One region of the Mycolicibacterium fluoranthenivorans genome, then DNA from elsewhere that is predicted to be linked to it. Evidence: predicted binding sites of a transcription regulator. Region 1 holds the regulator's gene; the other holds the start of a gene.
What was found. Region 1 encodes LexA, which represses DNA repair genes until DNA is damaged. Its sites were predicted from a motif close to CGAACANNTGTTCG; they were not measured.
Positions count from the first base shown of each region.

Region 2: the regulator LexA is predicted to act here: its motif matches at 2,721-2,734, upstream of cofD (2-phospho-L-lactate transferase).

Region 1 is NZ_JAANOW010000001.1:2,677,016-2,681,376, forward strand. Features, by position in the region: gene FHU31_RS12925 (sunset domain-containing protein) at 1-1,358, shown strand, start outside; gene lexA (transcriptional repressor LexA) at 1,365-2,039, opposite strand; gene FHU31_RS12935 (LysM peptidoglycan-binding domain-containing protein) at 2,237-2,779, shown strand; gene nrdR (transcriptional regulator NrdR) at 2,939-3,403, shown strand; gene FHU31_RS12945 (PhzF family protein) at 3,410-4,099, opposite strand; gene FHU31_RS12950 (alpha/beta fold hydrolase) at 4,114-4,361, opposite strand, start outside.
Region 2 is NZ_JAANOW010000001.1:1,739,846-1,744,206, reverse strand. Features, by position in the region: gene FHU31_RS08575 (phosphomannomutase/phosphoglucomutase) at 1-1,029, opposite strand, end outside; gene FHU31_RS08570 (DUF3499 domain-containing protein) at 1,139-1,573, opposite strand; gene FHU31_RS08565 (metallopeptidase family protein) at 1,705-2,127, shown strand; gene FHU31_RS31215 (WhiB family transcriptional regulator) at 2,207-2,458, opposite strand; gene cofD (2-phospho-L-lactate transferase) at 2,941-3,951, shown strand; gene FHU31_RS08550 (coenzyme F420-0:L-glutamate ligase) at 3,957-4,361, shown strand, end outside.

The sequences.
Region 1 (4,361 bases):
CGCTCGGCGCCCCGGACGGCGGTCAGTACGCCATCGGTTCCGACGGTGTCGGCCAGAACTACGCCGGCGGCAAGATCTTCTACAGCCCGGCCACCGGCGCCGATGTCGTCACCGGTCAGGTGCTGGCCAAGTACGAGAGCGTCGGCGGACCCACCGGCGATCTCGGCTTCCCGACCGCCAGCGAATCCGACGGCGGGCTGGCCCCGGCCAGCCGGTTCGTGCCGTTCGCCGCCGCGGACAAGCCCGTCATCTTCTGGACTCCCGACTTCGGCGCCGTGATCGTCCGTGGTGCCATGAACGCGGCGTGGGACAAACTCGGCGGTGCCACCGGGGATCTGGGTGCGCCCAAGAGCGATCAGACCCAGAACGGTGATGTCATCACCCAGCAGTTCAACGGCGGCAGCATCTCGTGGGACCAGTCGACCCATAAGTTCACGACGGAGCCCGCGAATCTGCAGTCGCAACTGGCCGGCCTCGAGGTGCCCGGTGCCGATGCGCCCAAAGCCCCCGCCGCAGAGCCCAGCAGTACCGCCGGCAAGAAGTGGTACGCGTGGAGTTGGTGGTGGCTGCTGGGCCTGATCCCGCTGCTCGCACTGGTCGGCCTCATCATCACGGCGGTGCTGCGCAACCGGCGGTCGCGGGATGACCATTTCGGTGAGCACTACGACGGCGAGCACCACGAGGGCGATGGCTACGACGGCGATCGCTACGGTGAGGACGAGTACGCGGCCGGCTACCGAGGCCCGCACGATTCGGGTTTCGACGGCCGCGCCGAGTCACACGAGCCCGACGAGTACGAGAGTGGGCCCGCCGCATTCGGCCAGGAGCCCGGCGGTTACTCGCCGCAGAGTCCCTGGGCGCTGGCGGGGCTCGGCGCCGAAGAGCACGACGAAGCCGGCGAACCGGCCCAACCCGATGCCCACGAATCGCTGGAATTCGACTCCGATGCCGACTCTGTCGACACGGCCCCCACCCGCATCCAGTCTGATGTCCCCGAGGATGACGACGACCTCAGCGATCGCGACGAGGTGGACCACGACGACGAGCCCGAACCGGAGACTGCCGCCGTACCCCTGGTGGCGGGCCTACCGCCGATTCCGCGCTCGACCTACGAACCCGACTTCCCCAGCGGACGCCATGCGGCGATCCATATCGAGGAGCCGGATCCCGCAAATACCTCGATGCGCCTGGCGGGTAGCGACCCGTACCGCGCACCCGAGGGCTATCTGATCAAGGCGCACACCGGCACGGGCGAGTATTGGACGCCCGGTATGCCCGGCTATGACCAGACACCGGCTGAGATCTGGTTCGTCAATGAGGAATTCGCGGTGACGAACGGATTCGTTCGCGCCAACTGATCTCCGTCAGATCTTGCGGATGACGGTGACGACCTTGCCCAGCACCACTGCGTCGTTGCCGGGGATCGGATCGAACACCGGGTTGTGCGGCATCAGCCACACCTGACCCCGGGTGCGCTTGAACGTCTTGACCGTGGCTTCGCCGTCGATCATCGCCGCGACGATATCGCCGTTCTCGGCGACGTTCTGCTGACGGATGACCACCCAGTCGCCGTCGCAGATCGCTGCGTCGATCATGGATTCGCCGACCACCTTCAACAGGAACAGCGACCCTTCGCCGACGAGTTCGCGGGGCAACGGGAACACGTCCTCCACGGCCTCCTCGGCCAGGATCGGGCCACCGGCGGCGATCCGGCCCAGCACCGGCACGAAGGTCGGCTCGGGAAGCGCGTCGGATCCGGCGACGTCGGTGGCGACGATCGGCGTCACCGTATCGTCGGAACCCCGGACGTCCACCGCGCGAGGACGGTTGGGATCGCGACGGAGATAGCCCTTCTTCTCCAGTGTCCGGAGTTGGTGTGCGACAGACGAGGTCGACGTCAGGCCGACCGCGTCACCGATCTCCCGAATGCTCGGCGGGTAGCCACGGCTGGTCACCGACGCGCGGATGACCTCCAGAATGGTGCGCTGCCGCTCGGTGAGTCCTGAACGCGCCTCAGGGGTGTCGGTGTGCTCGCTCATGGCGCCGAATCTAGTCGCCCCGGGACCATTAATCAAACATGTGTTCGAGGCGTGTCGGCGTGCGCCGCCACTTGTCGGTGGGTGCCTTTATCGTTTGCAACAGTTCGATCACATGTTCTATCCATCGAACACATGATCGACTATCTTCGAACACACAAGCGAACGATCGGCAGGCCCACTCGGCGAAAGGCGGAGAAATGACCATTCTGGAGACTCGATTCGACACCCAGTTCGACCGCGAGTTCGATCGCGAGTTCGAATCTCACTTCGACGCGCGCCCCGTGGGCCGCGGCCAGGTCGAGGTCCGGCGGCGCGCCGCGGCCGAGGTGTGGCCGTTGCCGCGGGATGTGGTCGTGCGGCGCCGTCGCCCGCAGGTGCGCCGGCCCTCGGGTGCCCCGCTCGGGCACCGCGGCACCGGCGTCCTGATGTCACGGGCCTCGCACCGCCGCCGCCCGATCACCCCGGTCACCACCGTGGTGCTGGCGCTGATCGCCGCCGCGATCACGGTGTGGCTGGGTCTGGTCGCCCAGGTGGGCGGTGACGTCGGCCAGGCTGCGGTGCAGGTACCCACCCGGCTGTCGGTGGTGCAGGTCGAAGCGGGGGAGACGCTGCAACATGTGGCGCAGCGGGTCGCTCCCGACGCACCCGTCGACTCGGTGGTCGACCGGATCAAGGAACTCAACAAGCTCGACTCCGCTGCGGTGCCCGCCGGGCGGACCCTCATCGCGCCGATCGGCTGACTCGTGAGTGGCCAAACGCGCTGCCGCCCAATGTCGGCGGTGCCCGGCCGGCCGCCCGTCCAGCGCCCAATCAGGACAGACGGGCGACGCCTGCGGGTGGTGCAGGTAGGCTCGGAGTCGTTCGAAGTGGTCGACATTCGGTGCGGCGAAGGAGCGGTGATGCACTGTCCGTTCTGCCGTCACCCTGATTCACGGGTCGTCGACTCGCGCGAGACCGATGAGGGGCAGGCCATCAGGCGCCGCCGCTCCTGCCCCGAGTGCGGGCGCCGGTTCACCACCGTGGAAACCGCGGTGCTCGCCGTGGTGAAGCGCAGCGGCGTCACCGAACCGTTCAGTCGTGAGAAGGTCATCAAGGGTGTCCGTCGCGCCTGCCAGGGACGTCAGGTGGACGACGATGCGCTCAACCTGTTGGCCCAGCAGGTCGAGGATGCGGTGCGGGCCGCGGGCTCGCCGGAGATTCCCAGCCACGAGGTCGGGCTCGCCATCCTCGGGCCGCTTCGCGACCTCGACGAGGTCGCCTACCTCAGATTCGCGTCCGTGTACCGGTCGTTTAGCTCGGCCGCCGATTTCGAGCGCGAGATCGAGGCGTTGCGCGCCCATCGCCGTGTGACGAGCACCGGCTGAGCCCGCTCATTCGACCACGGTGTCGCTGTCGCGGGTCACGCGCCCGGCGATCTTGACCCAGCCCTGCGGATCCCACCAGGTGTGTATCTCCGAGCCCTTGCCCTGGGTGATGTGCAGATCCCGGCTGAGATAGTCGGTCATCCGCACCGCGGCAGCGCCGGTCGCCTCGTCCTCGACGATTCCCACGTGTGGGGCGAACACCCTCGACCGCAGCGCCCCGTCTGCGGCGCTGGTCCAGGCCCACACGTAGTGCCCGGTGTCGCCGGGGTAGTCCGACGGGTCGGCATCGCGCACCTCGGCCACCGAATCCAGCTCGTAGATCGCGAATTCCGGTGCCCACTCGGCACGGGCGCTGACGGCGGTGAGACCGTCCTCGGTGTATTCGACCTGTACCAGGCCGGCGGGTACCGACAGGGTCCGCACCGGGGTGCCGCGGTCACGCAACCACCAGGCCGCACCCACGGTGGGATGCCCGGCGAACGGCAACTCGGTGGCGGGAGTGAAGATATGGGCGCGTGCAGTCGTCGCACCCGGTTCCGGAATGTCGATGAAAATGGTTTCGCTGTAACCCAATTCGGTAGCCAACCGTTGCCGGTCGGCCGGATCGACGGCGGCGGCGTCCACCACGCCGAGCGGATTGCCGAACTCGCCTTCGGGACTGGTGAACACTCGCAGCACGCTGACCTCGACCGCCATGACGTCGATGGTAGTCAGGTGGCGCTTCGCTCGTCCCCGCCGATCGCATCGAGCACGGCGACTCGGGTGTCGAGTGGCCCGGTGATCGCCTTTTCGCTGATGCCGGCCCGCAACAGGTCCCGGAGGAGTTCCTGGTCGTAGGGGGCCGGCTGGGTGGAGTCGATGAAGCGCTCGACGATCTCGACGAAGCGGTCGGGATCGTCGTGGAACGGGAAATGCCCGGAACCGTCGAAGATCTCCAACTTCGATCCGGGCATCGCGG
Region 2 (4,361 bases), 940 kb from region 1:
GTAATAGTGCGCCGAGTGCTCGCCGCCGAAAATGGCGCCGGTGTCGGCCATCAGCGCCTTGATGTAGGAGTGCCCGACCCGGGACCGCACCGCGGTGCCGCCACGTTCGACGATCAGCTCGGGGACCGCGCGCGAGGTGATGAGGTTGTAGATGACCGTCGCGCCGATCTCACGGCCGAGCTCGCGACCGGCGACCAGCGCGGTCACCGCCGACGGCGACACGGCGGCGCCGCGTTCGTCGACCACGAAGCACCGGTCCGCGTCACCGTCGAAAGCCAATCCGATATCGGCCCCGGTGGCGAGGACATGTGCCTGCAGATCGACCAGGTTGGCCGGATCCAGCGGGTTGGCCTCATGGTTCGGGAAGGTGCCGTCGAGTTCGAAGAACAGCGGCAGCACCGTCACGCCGGGGATCGCGCCGAGAACGGCCGGTGTGGTGTGGCCACCCATGCCGTTACCCGCGTCGACCGCGACACGCAGCGGGCGAAGTTCGGAGAGGTCGACCAACGAGCGCAGGAACGCGCCGTAATCGGCGAGGACGTCGCGGTCGGTCACCGTGCCCGGCTGCCCGTCGTATCCGGGCACGCCGTCGATGACCTCGGCGCTGATGGTGGCCAGCCCGGTGTCCTTCCCGACCGGCTTGGCGCCGGCCCGGCACAGCTTGATGCCGTTGTAGGCAGCGGGGTTGTGACTGGCGGTGAACATGGCGCCAGGGCAGTCCAGCAGCCCGGACGCGAAGTACAGCTGATCGGTCGAGGCCAGCCCGATCCGGACCACGTCCAAACCCTGCGCCGTGACACCTTCGGCGAACGCATCGGCCAGCGACGGTGAGCTGCTGCGCATATCGTGGCCGATCACCACCTGGGTGACGGGTCGCTTCAGCCCACCGGATCCGGCCTCGTCGCGCACCAGCCTGGCGAAGGCTCCCCCGACATCGCGGACGAATGCCTCGTCGATCTGCTCACCGACCAGCCCGCGAACGTCATAGGCCTTGATCACAGCGTTGACTGCGGCGGCGGGCCGAGGCATGGCTGTCCTCGCTCTCTGGATCGACCGGACGTGGGAAAAGATGACTCGGCAGCCAGCCTAGTGGCTCACGAATTCCGCCGCCGGAGGTCCCGCCACCCAGCTGAATGTTCTATTCCGTACCGGTGTCGGGCGGGTCGGGTAACACCCGCAAATGCCCGCGCCGGCGGCCGTTGGATTCCGGTCGGCGCACCGGCGGCGCGATCAGCGCACCCCCCGGAAGTCCCGTCGACGGGTCCGAGAAACCGGCGGTCACACCGTTCACCAACGAGGGCAGACCGTCGTTGCGTTCACGCACCGCGTCGGCCAGCGCCACCAGATCGTCCTCGTCGGGATGCGAGGGCAACGGTCCGGCGTGCCGGACCAGTTCCCAGCCGCGCGGCGCGGTGATACGTCCGGCGTGCACGACGCACAGATCCCACGAGTGCGGCTCCGACACGGTCGCCAGGGGTCCGACGACAGCTGTCGAGTCCGAATAGACGAAGGTCAGCGTCGCCACGGCGTAGTGCGGGCACCCGGGCCTGCAGCAGCGACGGGGAACATTCACGATGCGAAGATTATCGTGCGGAAACGTCGCGGGCATACGGACACGCGCAGTGCGACGAGGGCCGATCTCCAACCGTTACCATCTGTCACGTGGCTCAGCGCAACCCTCGCGGATCACGCCGCGGCCGCGAAATGCGCGGGCCGTTGCTCCCGCCTACCGTGCCGGGCTGGCGCAGTCGCGCGGAGCGATTCGACATGGCCGTGCTGGAAGCCTACGAACCGATCGAGCGCCGCTGGCATGACCGGGTGGCCACCCTCGACGTGGCGGTCGACGAGATTCCCCGCATCGCACCGAAGGATCCCGAGAGTGTGCAGTGGCCCCCGGAGGTGGTCGCCGACGGTCCCATCGCCCTGGCGCGCCTGATCCCCGCCGGCGTGGATGTGCGCGGCAACTCCACCCGCGCGCGAATTGTGTTGTTCCGCAAGCCGATAGAACGCCGCGCCAAGGACAGGGACGAACTGTCGGATCTTCTTCACGAAGTACTAGTGGCCCAGGTGGCCACCTATCTGGGTGTCGAGCCGTCGGTCATCGATCCCTCGATCGACGACGACTAGTCCGAAACGCAGAACGGCTCAGCCGTGAGGCCGAGCCGTTCTGATCCCCGGGTCGCTACGCTCGCGCCCGCCGGTCCTGTCAGATGATGCCGCGCTTGAGGCGGCGCCGTTCTCGTTCTGACAAGCCACCCCAGATACCGAACCGCTCATCGTTGGCCAGTGCGTACTCCAGGCAACGGTCGCGCACCTCACAGCCCAAGCAGATGCGCTTGGCCTCCCGAGTGGAGCCGCCCTTCTCCGGGAAGAAGGCCTCAGGGTCGGTTTGCGCGCACAAGGCACGCTCCTGCCACTGATCGTCTTCCTCGTCGGTCGCGGCCGCATCGAAATCCATCCGTTCCGGCACCAAGCTCAACTGCGGGCGCCCGGGCACCTCGAATGGCACCGGGTCGGTAGTGGTGTGCGGTTCGTTGTCCACTGAACCGAGCAGCCGGTTGTCGAACCGGAGCACGCGGTCGAAATCGACCTGCTCAAAAGACATGTTCCGCCTCCTCACCTGTTTAATAGTCCCCATATTGGAGCTCTACGGAGCTCCTGTCCCGCCAACACTATTGTGGTGTAAGGCCATCCCAGATACGCTCACTCTCGAACACATTCGAACAAGTGATCGAATCTTGGTCTGCGACACCGGAACCGGGGTGCAACCGCGAAATGACACTGATGTGATTAGACACTTGTTAGCTGCCAGGGTCAAGCGGTAGGGCCTGTTTTCATACCATCTCGTGACATAGATCCGGCGTGTCACTGCACCGGCGTGTTCGCCACACCCCGGCGCGATGTCCGCCACACAAGCCCGCTGGCCTAGGGTCTGAAGGCGTGAAGGTCACCGTTTTGGTCGGCGGCGTGGGTGGCGCCCGGTTCCTGCTCGGAGTGCAGCACCTGCTGGGGCTGGGCCAGTTTGCCAACCAAACGAGCCAGGATCCCCCGTCAACCGAGGGCCCCGCCGATCACGAGCTGACGGCCGTCGTCAACGTGGGCGATGACGCCTGGATGTTCGGCGTGCGCATCTGTCCGGACCTCGATACCTGCATGTACACCCTCGGCGGCGGCATCGACCCAGAGCGCGGCTGGGGCCATCGCAACGAAACCTGGCACGCCAAGGAGGAACTCGCCGCCTACGGGGTACAGCCCGACTGGTTCGGCCTCGGCGACCGGGATCTGGCCACCCATCTGGTGCGCAGCCAGATGCTGCGTGCCGGGTATCCGCTGTCCCAGGTGACCGAGGCACTGTGCGATCGGTGGTCGCCCGGCGCCCGACTGCTACCCGTCAGCGATGACCGCAGCGAGACGCATGTGGTGGTCACCGATCCCGAGGGCGAACGTCGTGCCATCCACTTCCAGGAATGGTGGGTGCGCTATCGGGCCCAGATACCCACGCACAGCTTCGCGTTCGTCGGCTCCGACAAGGCAACGGCCGCACCCGGAGTGCTCGACGCCATCGCCGGTGCCGATATCGTGCTGCTCGCCCCGTCCAATCCGGTAGTGAGCATCGGGACCATCCTCGCCGTTCCCGGCATCCGCGGGGCGCTGCGCTCCACCGCCGCACCGGTGATCGGCTACTCCCCCATCATCGCCGGAAAGCCGTTGCGCGGCATGGCCGACGAATGTCTGCGCGTGATCGGTGTCGAATCCACTTCTCAAGCAGTCGGAAATCACTTCGGCGCCCGCAGTGGGACCGGCATCCTGGACGGCTGGCTGATCGATGAGGGCGACACCGCGTCGATCGACGGTGTGAAGGTGCGCCAAGCTCCGCTGTTGATGACCGATCCGGCCGCCACCGCCGAGATGGTGCGCGCGGGAATCCGGTTGGCGGGCCTGAGCCTGTGAGTGACGTGACGAGCACCGACCACGGCACCTCGAAAGCCATCGAGATCATCCCGGTCCTCGGCCTCGGCGAGTTCCGGCCGGGTGATGACGTGTCCGCGGCCATCGCCGCGGCCGCCGACTGGTTGCGCGATGACGACGTCGTCGTCGTCACCAGCAAGGTGCTGTCCAAGGCCGAAGGCCGCATCGTCGCCGCACCCACCGATCCCGAGCAACGGGACGCCTTGCGGCGCAAGCTCATCGACGACGAGGCCGTCCGCGTGCTGGCCCGCAAAGGCCGAACCCTGATCACCGAGAACGCCTTCGGGCTCATCCAGGCCGCCGCCGGGGTGGACGGTTCCAATGTCGACGGCGCCGAACTCGCGCTCCTGCCGGTGGATCCGGACCGCAGCGCGACCGCCGTACGCGACGGA